4 regions of the Thermomonospora cellulosilytica genome follow, and region 3 is predicted to be linked to each of the others. Evidence: riboswitches for the same ligand, from Rfam matches in the RefSeq annotation. Region 3 holds a riboswitch; each other region holds the start of a gene.
The links. Region 3 has a riboswitch for cyclic di-AMP ahead of HNR21_RS19755 (CHAP domain-containing protein). Riboswitches for the same ligand answer to the same signal wherever they lie in the genome.

Region 1 (3,585 bases), 1.3 Mb from region 3:
AGGAGCCTGGCGGGCCCCCAGATCAGGGGGTCGGGGTCGGCGAGCAGCGGCACCAGCGCCCCGGTCGGCACCGGCACTCCGAACCGCAGCAGCCAGTCGAGCACCACGGGCCGGCTGCGCAACTCGCCGTCCCCGACCCGCTGGACGAAGGCCGCGGCCACCGCGGGCCCGGTCGCACCGAGCCGGTCCAGCGCGTTCACCGCACGCCGCCGGACCTCGGCGTCGGGATCGGAGCACAGCGCCACCAGCGGCCCGATCGGCGCCGCCTCGCCCTGCCCGCCCAGTCCCAGCGCGGCCGCCGCGCGTACCTGCGGCGCCGGATCCCCGGCCAGGGCGGTCAACTCGGCGACGTGCCCGGGAGCGCGGCTCAGCCCCTTGGCCGCCGCCGCACGACGCGCGGGATCGGCCGAGCCGATCTCACGCAGGAAGAACGCGACCTGATGCCCCGCGACCATGCCCCACCCCCGACCGCTTCTGCCGAGAAGACGCCCCAGACCCACGCCCGGTTGGCACACCACCGCCCGACCACAGGCCCCGGGGTCCTGCCGGGGTGGCGGGCAAGGAGATCCCCGGAACCGCCAGGTAGATCTTTTTGGGGAAACTTGTCCGGTTTTGGGGTTTTCAATACGATCTAGTCGCATTCATCGTCGCCGTCGATGATCGCCTCCGCCGGAGGCGGACGACGGCCGCCGAGTCCGCTCCGACCACCGTCGAGCGGAGCCGGGGACCCACTGTTTCCGGGGTGAATCCGCCTTGTGCGGTAGGGCGTCTCCTGGCCCGAACCCGTCAGCTAACCCGGTAGGCGTCAAGGAGAGGAGAAGATCGTGGAGGAACGTCGCTCCATCGTCCGGCGCCCCCACCGGCGCGCCACGGATCCCCTGACCTTCGCCGCGCACGGGCTCCCCGGTCACGTGCCGCCGGCGTTCCATCGGCCGTCGACGGCCTGACGGCCTTCCCGGGCGGGCGGTTCTGAGCCCCTCCGGGAACGGCACGAAGACCATCGCGGGTTCCGGCACGCCCTGACCATTCCGAAACCCGCGAAACCCGCGAAACCCGAAAGGGCGATGCGCCCGCCGGCCATTGCACGTGCCCGGGAAATCCGGACGGCGGCGCGGTTCGCCCGTCCACGTCACGCCCTTCGGCCGACGCATTTCTCTGCCATCACGCAGAGCACTCGTTCTTTCACGCACAGCAGGATGGGATCCTTCATGCCCGCAAGGCCCAAGCACCGTAAGACGCAGACCCCCGCGATGTCCCGGCGCAGGCTCCTCGTCGCCGGCGGAGTCCTCGCCGCGGGAACGCTTCTCGAAGTGTCCGGCTACGCCGCCGACGCCACGGCCTCCTCCGACTCGGACCGGACCCCGGACCGGCGCAAGGCGCGCGAGGCCGCCGGTCGCCGTTCCGGGCACGACATGCCGCGCATCCGCACACGCGCCGACTGGAACGCCAGGCCCGCCCCCGCTCCCCGGCTGGTCCGCGAGGCCCCGAAGTTCGTCGTCGTCCACCACACGGCGACGCCGAACGTGGACGACTTCTCGCTCGAACAGGCGTACCGGCTGTCCCGCAGCATCCAGAGCGCCCACATGGGCGTCAACGGCTGGCCCGACACCGGCCAGCACTTCACCATCAGCCGGGGCGGCCACATCATGGAAGGCCGCCAGGGCAGCATCGACGCGGCGCGCAGGGGCTTCTTCGTCGAGGGCACCCACGCGGGCCGCGCCAACGACTTCACCGTGGGCATCGAGTGCGAGGGCACCTACAGCGACGTGCTGCCGCCCGAGCCCCTGCTGGCCTCCCTCACCGAGACCCTCGCCTGGCTGTGCCGCCAGTACGACCTGGACCCGCGGGAGGCGATCGTCCCCCACCGCCACTTCAGCTCCACCGAATGCTGCGGAACCGCCTTCGCCGCAGCGCTGCCCAACCTGCGGGGCGTCGTGGAGGACCTGCTCGGCTGAGCCGCCGCCGTACGTCCCGGGCCCCGTTCTGCCGGGCTTCCGCGCGCGGGCACGGAAGGGCGGCCCGTCCGTCGATGTCCGGTCCGGCGGACGAAGCCGTGTGCGGTCCGATCGAGCCTGGGGACGCCGGGATGCGTACCAACGGGCGTAGGCCGTAGGAAGGGGACGGCTCCATGCGCCCAGGGGTCCGCATCGCCGCCCGGTACCGGCTGGAACGACGGCTCGGCGAAGGCGGGAAGACCGAAGTGTGGCAGGCCGCCGACGAGGTCGGGGGCCGCCGTGTCGCGATCCGGCTGCTGCACCCGGGACGAGCGGCGGATCCGGTGGTGCGCGGCGGGTTCAGGAGCGGCGCGCGGGCGGCGGCGGGGCTGACCCATCCCCGCATCGCCGCCGTGCTCGACCACGGCGAGGCGGACGGCGTCGACGGCCGTCCCATCCCCTACCGGGTGACGGAGTTCCTCGAGGGGCGCATGCCGGAGGGCGGTCTTGCGGGGCGGGAGGCGATCGCGGTGCTCGTGCAGGTCGCCGAGGCCCTGGCCGCCGCGCACGAGGCCGGGGTCGCGCACGGCGATCTGCGGCCGGCGAAGGTCGTGCTGGGCGAGGACGGCGTCAAGGTGCGCGACTTCGCCCTCGGCACCGAGCCCGCCGACCCCGCCTACCTGCCGCCGGAACGGCAGATCGGCCCGGCGGCCGACGTCTACGCGCTGGGCGTGATGCTCTCCGAGGCGCTGACCGGCGAGCGCAACCCGGACGGCCGCCGCCCCCCGCACGTCTCGCTGGAGGTCGCCGAACTGTGCCGGCGCTGCCAGGCGTACGAGCCGGACCAGCGGCCCACCGCCCACGAGGTGCGTTCCGTGCTGATCGGGGCCGCGGCCGAACCGGAGCCGTCCCCCGAGCCGCCGCCTCCGCCCTCCCCCGGGCGCATGCCGATCGGCCCCGCCCGCATGCTCGCCCTCACGACGGTGGTCGGTCTGGTCGCGGCGGCGACGCTCACCGTCGTGACCGTCCCCGGTGCGGAGCCGCCCGGCCGCCGCGCGGCGCCTCCCCTGGCCACCCCGTCCGGCCCGCCGCCGTCCGCCTCCGTTCCCCCGTCCGGATCCCCGTCCCCGTCTCCGTCGTCCGGTTCGCCCTCCCCGGAGCCGATACCGACGTCCCCGAGCCCGTCGCCGCCCTCGGTGGTGACCCCGGCCCTCCGTCCGCCGGACCGCGCGACCCTGGTGCACAGGCTCAGCCGCGTACGGGAGGCGATCGAAGCCGGCCGCCAGTACGGCGAGATCCACCCCCAGGTGGCGGCCGAACTCGACGCGCTCGTCACCGACTTCCAGGGCGAACTGGCCGCCCATCGCCCCGTCGCCGTCGAACAGCGCCTCGACCTGCTGTGCACCAAGGTCGCCGAACGCTACCGGGCGGGCGCCATGACCAGGTCCCGGGCTCGGGAGATCCTCCACGCCCTGGACGCCGTCGACGACCCCGTCCACGTCGCCCCGGCGTCCCTGCGGATCCCGTTCTGAGCGGAATCCCGAAATCCCCGGCGTCCGTATACCGCCGGCGGGGCACCGGCGTGAAACCCGCACAATCGACCGGTCGCGTCAATGGCAAAAAATGCCAAAACAACAAAACAAATCGGCTG
Region 2 (3,585 bases), 3.8 Mb from region 3:
GTCCCCGGCTCCGGCGATACCGGGCCAAACCTGACACCATTTTTCGGCCGGGAAATCCAATGAGTTGAGGACGTCTGGAAAAGCCTCAACCGAGCCGGGTGGTGACCTTCACCCGGGCCTGTCCGGAGCGGTGCGACCCCTCGCCGGCCCCTCCCCGGCGGACCGTTCGCGCAGGTCACTGCCGCGGCGGCGGGAAGGTCGTCGCAGGGTGTGACGGATGGCGCACATATGACTACACAGAGTCATGTTTACCCGCTTGACGACCTCTATCCGGCCGCCTAGCGTTCCGTGCCGTAACGCACCATGACCATGCGCCGATCATCGACGCCGGGTGGTCGGGGACACGGAAAGGGATGGGCGGAAGAGGCTCGACATGACCCATTCCGGACACGACCGCCTCCGCCCCGGCGCGTACGGCACCACCCGGCCCGGGTCCCGGCGGACGCCGGCTCCCGGCCCGGGTCCTCCCCGCACGCCGCGGGCGCCACGGGCCCGGCGGGGTCCTCTCCCTGAATGGTTACCCAACGCCGCCCGCGCGCGCCACACCTCGGGGGCATCGGCCGAATTCGGCCACATCGGAGCCGGTGAACGCTCCGATGCATCTGATCCGCCGGGAGAACGGCGCCGCCGCTCTCCCACAACCGCACATTACGCGCACCCAGTCGGCTGTTGTGGGCCGGTCGACAACTCCCTCACCCCGCAACCAGCGCGTACCGACCAAGGCCTACCCGTACCTGTGCGGCACCCGGACCGAGCCGGGTCCGCATCCCCGCGGTCATCACCACGGACGAGGGAGGACGGAGTGGAACAGGCCACACTCGCACGTCGTGGCACCGAGGAACCGCGCCTCAGCGAGGACGACATCCGGCTGCTCGCCCAGATCGCCACCGGCGTCACCGCCGATGTCGCGGCGCGCCGGCTCGAGCTGAGCGCACGGACGCTGCGGCGGCGGTTGCGGACCATCTGCGACAGGCTGGACGTGAACACCCCCATCGAGGCCGTCGTGTGGGCGGCCCGCAGGCAGCTGATCTGACGGGCGCCGGGCACGGAGCCCGGGGCCGGCGTCACGGGGGATCCGGGCGGGCGCACGACGGGGTGCGCCCGCCGCAGTGCTTCAGGCCACAGTGCTTCAGGCCACCCGGACCGCGCCCGCGTACGGGCGGCCCGCCAGCGACGAGATCTTGACCACGTCACCGGTCTGCGGGGCGTGGATGAACTTGCCGTCCCCCACGTACATCCCCATGTGGTGCAGGTCGGAGTGGAAGAACACCAGGTCGCCGGGCTGCAACTGGCTGCGGGAGATGTGCGTGCCGGCGTTCCACTGGCTGCCGGTGTAGTGCGGCAGGTTGATGCCCACCTGCTTGTAGGCCCACATCGTCAGGCCCGAGCAGTCGAACGCGTTCGGCCCCTCGGCCCCCCACACGTACGGCTTGCCGAGCTTGGACATCGCGTACCGCAGCGCCTGGGCGGCCTTCCCGGTGCCCACGACCGGCAGCTTGGCCAGCGCGCTCGGGTCCCGCTTGACGACCCGGTCGCGGACCTTCTCGTACAGCTCGGTCACTTCCTTGCGCTGCCGTTCCAGATCCGCGCGCAGCTTCTCGACCTGCGCGGCGCGGTTCTCGGCCGACTTGCGGGCCCGCTGGGCGGCCTGCATGGCCTGCAGCATCCCCTGCACCTTCACCCCCTCCTGGGTGGAGAAGTACTGCAGGGTGGCGGCCTGGTCGAGCACCCGCTGGGGGTCGCCGCCGCTGATCATCGCCACCGCCGGGTCCACGCCGTTCTGCATGTAGCTGCTGGCCGCCAGGCTGCTGACCTTCTGGCGGATCTCCTCCAGCGCCTCCTCCTGCCGCCGGGCGTTGGCGGCGGCCACCTGGGCGGCCCGCCGCGCCTGCGACAGCTGGACCTTCAGCCCGTTGTACTTCTCGGTGAGCTGCTCGAGCCGGTCGGCGAGCTTGAACGCCTGGTCGGTGAGCTCCTTGGTGGAGGGCTCCGGCTCGGCGTGCGCCGGACCCGCCGGGACGAGCGCCGAGGCCGCCAGCACGGTCCCGGCCAGCCCGGCCAGCACGGTGGTCCGCCACCGGCCGCGGGCGGCGCGGGGTGGGCGTCTGCCTCCTCGCCCGGCCGGACGGGCCGCGTCCCGCGGGGCGGATGGGGGACCCTGCGGATCGGGTTCGGGGCGGATGGACTCCACTCGGTCTCCTCTCCTGGTCCGCCTACCGGGTTAGCTGACGGGTTCGGGCAAGGAGAGCCCTACCGCGGTCGGCGCGCCGGGCGCCGGAGCGGACTCACCCCAGGGGCGCACCCTCCATTGGGTCCGACGGAGCGTTCGCTCCTGCCTGCCCAGGGGCATCAGATGGGTCCCCGGCTCCGCCGGGCATCGGGGCGCCCGACGGACTCGGCGGTCTCAGCACAGGACGCGCTGATGTCAGCGTCGCAGACTAACGGAGTCCGCCGACCCTGCCAACAGGAACGTCCGAAGACCCAGCTCGGCGGGGCACCGGCACAACGGCGGGCCGCCGGGACCGATACGCTCCCCTGTTCGTGGAGGTCACGATCAGGCGGGCGCGAACGGCCGACGTCCCGGCGATCCGCCGGCTCATCGACAGGTACGCCGGCGACGGGCGGACGCTGCGGAAGTCGACCGTGACCCTCTACGAGGACGTGCAGGAGTTCTGGGTGGCCGACGACCGCGAGCTCGGCGTCGTCGGCTGCGGTGCCCTGCACGTGATGTGGGAGGACCTCGCCGAGGTCCGCTCCGTCGCGGTCGACGAGCGCTGCGGCGGCCGCGGCATCGGGCACCGGATCGTGACCCGGCTGCTGGAAACCGCACGGGAACTCGGCGTGCGGAGGGTGTTCTGCCTTACCTTCGAAGTGGAGTTCTTCCGCCGTCACGGCTTCCGCCCGATTCTGGGCACTCCGGTGTCGCCAGAGGTGTACGAAGAACTCCTGCGTTCTTATGACGAAGGCGTGGCCGAGTTCCTCGATCTCGACCGCGTCAAGCCGAACACCTTGGGCAACACCCGGATGCTGCTACGCCTGGAGGAGTGACCGAAGCGATGAGCGACCCGTACCGCGGGGGACAGCCCTACAACCCGCACTGGCAAGGCGGAAGCCCCCCGGGGCAGTGGCAGCGGCCGCCGCAGACGCAATGGCAGCCCCCGGCCCATCACGGCGGCGGGTACGGCGGTTATGACCACGTTCCGGCGGGCGGCCTGCCGCTGGCGCCGATTGTGCGGCGGGCGGGCGCCCGGCTGATGGACAACGCCCTCGTGGCGGTGTTCGGATTCGCGCTCGTGCTGCCGATCGCGTGGGGCGTGATCGGGTTGGACGCGCCCGGCAGCGATACCCGTACCGAGGGCGGCGTGTGGAACTGGCCGATCATCATCACGCTGTTCGTGGTGCTGGCGGTGCTGCCTTTCCTCTACGAGGCGGTCCAGCTGGCGTTGTGGGGGCATACGCTCGGCAAGCGGATGCTCGGGATGAGCGTCGTGCGCGACGACGGCGAGCCGATGACGATGACGCAGGCGGTTTGGCGCGCGGCCGTCAACAACATCGGCTACCAGCTCGGCCTGTTCCTGTTCCTGA
Region 3 (3,585 bases):
TGGCGCTTCGCCTGCAGTGCACCGAGATGGTCACCGCACAGCGGCGCGAGGGCGAGACGGGGCCGGCCTGCAGGTACTACCGGATCATCGATGCGGGCGGCGCGGTGCTGCGCCGTACCGCGACCGGCTGGGAGGTGTTCGCACATGCGGTGAACGCGCTGCTGCGGAAGGTGGTGATCCGATGAATGCCGACGCCTGCTGCGCGGCCCTGGATCTGACCGTGCGGATCGGGGAGATCGCCGAGGTCGTCGAGGCCACCGGCTGCGCCGCCGCCCGCACCTGAGCCCGGTGACCTGACGCGCCGCACGCGGTGCGGGCACGGGTTCGCATCCGCGTCGCCAAAATCGCGGTGTGCGGCGGCAAAGCGCGTGTCGCGGGGCTCGTCCGCCGTGTCGCGGCAGGGAACTCCTTCGGCGAGCCGTACTGCACGTAAGGAGACAGCACGCGATGACCACCAGTGAGTCGAAGGCGGCCGCCGACATCGAGCGCACCCGTGCGGAGATCGGCGAGACCGTGCAGGCGCTGGCCGCCAAGGCCGACGTGAAGGCCCGGGCGCAGCGCAAGCTCGGCGAGGTCAGGAACCGGTTCGCCGGCCGGGCCGACCGGATGGGCGCCCGGCCCGGCCCGACGGCGGGCAAGGCGGGCGCGGGGCTGGCCGCCCTGGCCACCGCGGCGGTCGCGGCCTGGCTGTGGCGGCGGCGCCGGATGCGTCATCGCAGTGCCTGGCAGCGGGCGGCTCATCTGGCCCGGACCCGGGCGCACGCCAAACGCGGCGGCCTGATGCGGGCCCGCGCACGGACCGGGCCGGCGGCGCGGATGGCGGCGGTGCGCACGCACTCCGGTCGCGGCCGCTACGGCCTGCGCTGACGGCGGAACGGCCCGGACGCGGGCCCGCCGGAGCGCCGCGATCCGGGCGGCGTGCGGTCGCGCGGGGCGCCATGCGACCGCACGCCGGGGCGATCAGGTGTTCAGCGAGGAGGGGACCTCGTGGCCGGCGGGGATCGCGCGGCGCCGCGGGGCCTCGGCCAGCTCGGCGTGCAGCGAGTCCCAGAACGCCAGCTCCTGGTCCTCCTTGAGGTGCTCGATCCGGCCCCAGAACTCGCGGTCCTCGGCCTCGGCGGCCACCGCGGCGCTGATCGCGGGCATCTGCGTGGTGACGGCCTCGGCCTGGTCCAGCTGCGCCGGGGTGATGTCGGCCGGCAGCGAGACCGGGCGGCGGTGGTGCTTGCCGCGCTTGCGGACCCGGACCGGCGGGGCGGCGGGCACCTTGGCGGCGGCGGCCCTGCCGACCGACAGCGCCACCGACCCGACGACCGCCACGGCCACCAGCCCGCTCAGCACCGCGTCCTGCGGCCCGGACAGCAGCGGCTCGCCGTCGCCGGACGTCTCGCGGGTGGCGGCGGCCTGCCCCTGCCGTCCGGGGGCGCCGGTCAGCTGCTCGGGGGAGGGCGGCGGGGCGGCGTGCTTGGGGACGTACTTGGCGGCCTGCGAGGCCGGCTTCACCTTCGACGGATAGCCGTAACCGGCGATGACGCTCTCGTCGCGGACCTTCTCCCGCAGGTGGACGCCGTCGACGTTGGCCTCGATGGTGTGGATCTCGTCGCCGTCGACCTTCTTGACGATGCCCACGTGGTCGATGGCGTCGATGTCGTTCGAGCCCTTCCAGTCGAAGAACACGATCGCACCGGGTTCGGGCTCGCTGCCCCAGGCGCCGTTGGCGGCGAACCACTTGGCGTGGTCGACGGTGGAGGCGAACTGTCCCGCCTGCTCCGTCACCCCCGCCTTGTCGGCCGCCCAGGCCAGGAACATGTCACACCACGGCGCCGTCTTGAAGTACGGATCGTGGTCGGAGTCGACGTTCTCGGCCCACCATTCCCCGTACTTGGTGTAGCCGCCGGCCTTCTCGGTATAACCGAGCTCCTGCTCGGCGATGTCGAGCAGCTTCTTGCCTATCGGATCCATATCTCTCCATGGACCGCCTACCGGGTTAGCTGTCGGGTTCGGGCGTGGAGGCGCCCTACCGCCCGCGGACGGATTCACCCCGTTGCGCGTCGGGTCCCCGGCGTTCCGGCGACGCCGGCTGCGTCGCGGAACATTCGGCGGTTCGGCTCGACCCTCCTGGTGGGGGGTTGGTCACGAACCGGTCTCGGGGGAATGTACTTGAGGTAAAGCGGGTGGGCAAGTCATCCGCCGGAGCCGGTCACGGCCTTCTCCGGCATGGTAGGCGTAAAGGTGTGTTCGCGAGGGAATCCCCGCGAACCGGACGGGCAGGGAGGGGCATGGAGCGGCGACGGGACGCCCGCAGGGCGGCGGCGTCCGCGGCCGAGCGCAGCGCCGACGGCCGGGCCGAACTGCGCCGCGACCCCGACCGCGCGGACGGCTGGCTGCTGACCATCGAGGGCGTCCCGCAGTCCTACGTGGACCTGGCCGACCCCACCCACCTGAGCTTCGAGTACATGCGGCTGATGGGCGACGTGGTGGACTGCGTGCGCCCGCCCGGCGAGCCGATCGACGCCGTCCACGTCGGCGGCGGGGCCTGCACCCTGCCCCGCTATGTGGCGGCGACGCGGCCCGGCTCCCGGCAGATCGTGCTGGAGCCCGACGCGGCCCTGCTGGACCTGGTGCGGGCGCGGCTGCCGCTGCGTTCCGTACGGGGCCTGCGGGTGCGGGTGACCGACGGGCGCAGCGGGGTGGCGGCGCTGCCCGACGCCTGCGACGACCTGGTGGTGCTGGACGCGTTCGCCGACGCGACCGTGCCGGGGGACCTGGTGACCGAGGAGTTCGCCCGGGACGTGCGGCGGGTGCTGCGGCCCGGCGGCGTCTACCTGGCCAACATCGCCGACGGGCGGGGGCTGGAGTTCGCCCGGCGGATGGTGGCCACGCTGCGCGGCGTCTTCGGCCACACGCTGCTGCTGGCCGAGCCGGGGGTGCTGCGGGGCCGCCGGTTCGGCAACCTGATCCTGGCCGCCTCCGACGCCGAACTGCCCGACGCGGAGCTGACCCGCCGGGCGGCCGGGGGAGCGGTCCGCGCCCGCTGCATGGACTCCGACGCCCTGGCCGGCTTCAGCGCGGGGGCCGCGCCGCTGCGCGGCGGCGACGTGCGCGTCCCGGTGCCGCCGCGGACGCTGTTCGGCACGCCCTGACCGGGACTACCGCACCGAGATGTGCACGTGGTCGTAGTGGTTCTGGGTGATGCTGCCGCGGTCGCCCATGCGCCGCCAGCCGCCGCCCCGGATGTTCCAGATGTGCTGCTTCCAGATCACGTAGTGGATACCCAGCCGGCCGGCGTTGGCGACGGCGTACGCCGCGACCTGGTCGCCGTGCCGCAGCGCGCTCGCGCTCGGCATCCGCCCGCCCGTGCTCTCCATGAAGTCGCACGCCCGGCCCAGCGCGTGGTCCTGGGCGTCGGCGCCGGTGCGGAAGCAGCCGACGACGGGGAACGGCCCGAACCGGTTGTTCAGCTCCAGCACCACGTTCCGCATCCGAGGCGTCATCTGGTTGCCGGTGATGGTGGTGACGTCGCCGCGCAGCCCGTCCGGCCGCCCGGTCACCTGGGGGGCCTCCCGTTCCCGGGGCCTGGCGGTC
Region 4 (3,585 bases), 3.7 Mb from region 3:
GTGACCTTCTGGTATTCGGGGTCGGCGACCATGCGGCTGAACGCCTCGCGGCTGGGATAACGGACCACCAGCACCGCGTCCCACGCCTGTCCCTCCTCGGCCACCAGGGCGGTGGAGCCCTGCCCGGCGTACAGCAGCTCGCCGCCGTACTTCTTGAGGAACGGGGCGGTGCGGCGGGTGTACTCCATGTAGGAGTCCTGGCCGCCGGGGGCGAAGCGCAGCAGGTTGAGCATGACCACCGGACCGCCGGGGTCCTCGTCCATGAGCCGCTTGAGGTCCTTGCCCGTGGGATCGACCGCCATGACGCCCTCCTCGTCGTCGCCGAACGGCGTTCAGTCTGGCACGGGCGGGCCGGCGGGCGGCGATGAGGGCCTGTGGGGCGGCCTGCTTTATGGAAGTTCGCAACCAGGACGGTCGGCGTGTTGTCTCCCGGCACAGTCGTGCACGCCGCCGAGCGGTTCCCGGTCGCGGGCCTTCGAGGCGTTCGAAGGCTGACCCGGCCGGGCCTGACGGGGAAGAGGGCCCGGCCGGGTAGCCGGTCAGCGGACGGCGGCGCCGTGTTCGGACTCGGCGATGATCGAGTCCCAGAACTCCAGGTCCTCGGTGTCCATCCGGGAGATCTGGCCCCAGAACTCGCGGTCCTCGGCCTCGGCCGCGACGGCGGCGCTGACCAGGGGCATCGCCACGGTCTGGGCGTCGGCCGCGGTGAGGTCGGCGGGGGCGAGGTCGGCGGGCAGTTCCACCGGGGCGCGGTGGTGGCGGCCGCGCTTGCGGAGCCGGACCGGGGAACTCGTGGGGAGCTTCGGCGCGGAGAGCGCCGGGAGCCTGGCCGGGAGGCGGGTCAGGACGCTCCTGCCCACGGCGAGCGCCACGGTGCCGGCGACGGCGACGGTCAGGACGTCGGCGAACACCGGTGCGTCCGGGACGGGCGGGAGGAGGCCGTCCCGGGCCTCGCCGACGCCCTGCACGGGCCTGCCGCCGGTGTCGCCGCCGATCTGCTCGACGGAGGCGGGGGCGGCGTGCTTGGGCCGGTACTTGACGGCGGTGTCGCCGGAGCGGGAGCCGCCGCCGATGACCTCCTCGACGGAACGGCCGGGGACGTGCACCTTGGCGGGGTAGCCGTAGCCCACGATGTTCTGGGGGGAACGCACCTGCCGCTTGAGGTAGATGCCGTCGCTGTTGGCCTCGATGGTGTGGATCCGGTCGCCCTCGACCTTCTCGACGATCCCCACGTGGTCGATGTTGTCGATGCTCTTGGTGCCCGACCAGTCGAAGAAGACGATCGCGCCGGGCTCCGGCTCGGTGCCCCAGGCGCCCTTACGGGCGAACCACTGGGCGTGGAAGACCGTGTAGGCGAACTGGCCCGCCCATTCGGTCACCCCGGCCTTGTCGGCGGCCCAGGCCAGGAACATGTCGCACCAGGGCGCGGTGGCGAAGTAGGAGCTGTTGTCGACGTTCTTGCCGTACCAGTCGCCGTACTTTGTGTACCCTCCCGATTTCTCCGTGTAGCCAAGCTCGGCCTTGGCGATGTCGAGCAACTTTTCCCCGATGGGATCCATGCGCTCTCCTTCGAGACCGCCTACCGGGTTAGCTGACGGGTTCGGGCCAGGAGTCGCCCTACCGCGCACGGCGGATTCACCCCAGGAAGCGTGGGTCCCCGGCTCCCGCGGCGCGATGTGAGGGGTTCGGCGCCGCCGGGACTCGGCGTCCGATCCGCACCGCCCGGGATGGCGGTTACCGACGGACCGGTATCACGGAAAGGTACAGACCTATTAAAAATAGGACAACCTGGATCAAGGAGCCCCAAAGGTAAAATCACTCAGCGTGGCGACTGCGTCGCCCAGCGCACGGAAGCCCGGGTGACCGGACCGGCGGCCCGCCGGTCCGGCCGTCCCCCGAGCCTCAGCCCGCGCGCAGCGCGCCGGACGAACCGGCCTCCTGCGGCCTGCACCGCTCGGCCAGGATCCGGGCCAGCGGCTCGCGGCGCACGCACGCGGCGAACGAGAACGAGTCGGCCAGCGCGTCCAGCTCCCCGTCGTCCAGGCCGCGGAACAGCTCGGCGTACTCCACGGTCAGCGGCTGCGAGAACAGGATGTGCCGTACCAGGTCCTCGGTGTACTTGCGGCGCCCGAACGGATAGGGGTCGTAGTCCGGGAACTGCTCGTCCATGAACGCGTGCAGCGGATCCACCACATGCCTGATGCCCTCATCGGTCGACCCCCAGTGGTCCGCGCCCAGCCGCGCCTTCTTCGCCATGAAGTCGCCGAACCGCCGCGCGTACGCGCTGTCCGGCGCGATGTGCACCAGCCCCTGCAGCCCCACGTCCTTGTAGGTCCACAGCGACCAGCCCGCCTCGTGGGCGTCGTAGATGTCGAGCTGGTCGCGCAGGATCTGGTACCGCTGCTCGTCCCGCTCGGGGTCGCCGGTGTAGACCGGGCCGAACTCGCCCACCCAGATCGGCGTCCCGGTGCGGCGCTGGTACTCGGACCGCTCCAGGAACTTGCGCTCCAACTGGTCGCGGTCCACCCACACGCCCTCGGTGTAACCCGGGTACGGCCCGCCGTACACGAACCCCGCCAGCGCATAGTCGTGGCAGGTGTAGACGGTGTTCTCCCACGGGTCCCCGAACATGTCGAACCGGGTCGAGTAGGTGTTGCCGTCCAGGAAGATGACGTGCCGCGGGTCCACCTCGCGGACGGCCTGCACCAGCCGGGCGTAGAACGGCCCGATGATCTCCCCGGTCGGGTCGGCGGGCTCGTTCAACAGGTTGTGCCCGGCCACCCACGGGTTGTCGGCGTACCGTTCGGCCATCACCCGCCACAGGTTGACCAGCCGGTCCTGGAAGTGCCGGTGCTCCCAGAACGCCGGCAGGTGGGTGGGGTTGTCGCTGTGCCAGTGGTGGTTCTGGCAGCCGGGCGCGGCGTGCAGGTCCAGCACCGTGTAGATGCCGTGCCGGGCGCACAGGTCGATCACCCGGTCCAGGTGCGCGAACCCCTCCTCGAGGATCTCGAACGGCGCCCGGTCGTCCTCGAAGTGCCGGTAGTTCAGCGGGATCCGCACGCAGTTCAGCCCCAGCGAGGCCAGGAACGCCGCGTCCGCCTCGTCGAAGAACACCGTCAGCAGCCGGTCGAAGAAGCGGTGGTAGCGCTCCTCCCCCAGCACCTGGCGCACCGTCCGGCGCATCAACGTCTCGTTGGCCGGATAGCCGGTGATGAAGTTCTCCATGTTGAGCCAGCCGCCGAGCCCGACGCCGCGCAGGCGCACCGGGGTCCCGGAGCCGTCGACGAGCCGGGCGCCGGCCACCCGGAGGAAACGCTGGTCATCGGTCATGAGCACTCCGTTTCTCGAACACGTTGTCGCCCGCCGTCCGGCAGAGGCGTCACTTGCCGAACCCGGCGGTCAGCCCGCTCACCAGGCGGCGGCGGCCGATCGCGTAGAACAGCAGCACGGGCAGCACCGACAGCGTCATGGCCGCCATCAGCGCCGGGACATTGGAGGTGTACTGGCCCTGCAGGCTCCACAGCCCCATCGTCAGCACCCGCTGGTCCTGCGACTGGGTGAGCACCAGCGGGAACAGGAAGCCGT

Region 1: another riboswitch for cyclic di-AMP. It lies ahead of HNR21_RS26030 (peptidoglycan recognition protein family protein); the one in region 3 lies ahead of HNR21_RS19755 (CHAP domain-containing protein).
Region 2: another riboswitch for cyclic di-AMP. It lies ahead of HNR21_RS01820 (C40 family peptidase); the one in region 3 lies ahead of HNR21_RS19755 (CHAP domain-containing protein).
Region 4: another riboswitch for cyclic di-AMP. It lies ahead of HNR21_RS02340 (CHAP domain-containing protein); the one in region 3 lies ahead of HNR21_RS19755 (CHAP domain-containing protein).

Annotation. Positions count from the first base shown of each region.
Region 1 covers NZ_JACJII010000001.1:5,515,921-5,519,505, forward strand. Annotated here, with positions in the region: gene HNR21_RS26025 (HEAT repeat domain-containing protein) at 1-455, opposite strand, end outside; cyclic di-AMP (ydaO/yuaA leader) riboswitch at 678-820, shown strand; gene HNR21_RS26030 (peptidoglycan recognition protein family protein) at 1,209-1,955, shown strand; gene HNR21_RS26035 (serine/threonine-protein kinase) at 2,129-3,466, shown strand.
Region 2 covers NZ_JACJII010000001.1:360,259-363,843, reverse strand. Annotated here, with positions in the region: gene HNR21_RS01825 (LuxR family transcriptional regulator) at 803-1,033, shown strand; gene HNR21_RS01820 (C40 family peptidase) at 1,130-2,191, opposite strand; cyclic di-AMP (ydaO/yuaA leader) riboswitch at 2,195-2,411, opposite strand; gene HNR21_RS01815 (amino-acid N-acetyltransferase) at 2,542-3,048, shown strand; gene HNR21_RS01810 (RDD family protein) at 3,057-3,585, shown strand, end outside.
Region 3 covers NZ_JACJII010000001.1:4,201,237-4,204,821, forward strand. Annotated here, with positions in the region: gene HNR21_RS19745 (hypothetical protein) at 1-185, shown strand, start outside; gene HNR21_RS19750 (DUF3618 domain-containing protein) at 448-867, shown strand; gene HNR21_RS19755 (CHAP domain-containing protein) at 961-1,962, opposite strand; cyclic di-AMP (ydaO/yuaA leader) riboswitch at 1,962-2,083, opposite strand; gene HNR21_RS19760 (spermidine synthase) at 2,280-3,143, shown strand; gene HNR21_RS19765 (VldE C-terminal domain-containing protein) at 3,150-3,585, opposite strand, start outside.
Region 4 covers NZ_JACJII010000001.1:481,673-485,257, forward strand. Annotated here, with positions in the region: gene HNR21_RS02335 (DUF1330 domain-containing protein) at 1-302, opposite strand, end outside; gene HNR21_RS02340 (CHAP domain-containing protein) at 540-1,559, opposite strand; cyclic di-AMP (ydaO/yuaA leader) riboswitch at 1,562-1,701, opposite strand; gene HNR21_RS02345 (glycoside hydrolase family 5 protein) at 1,903-3,330, opposite strand; gene HNR21_RS02350 (carbohydrate ABC transporter permease) at 3,380-3,585, opposite strand, start outside.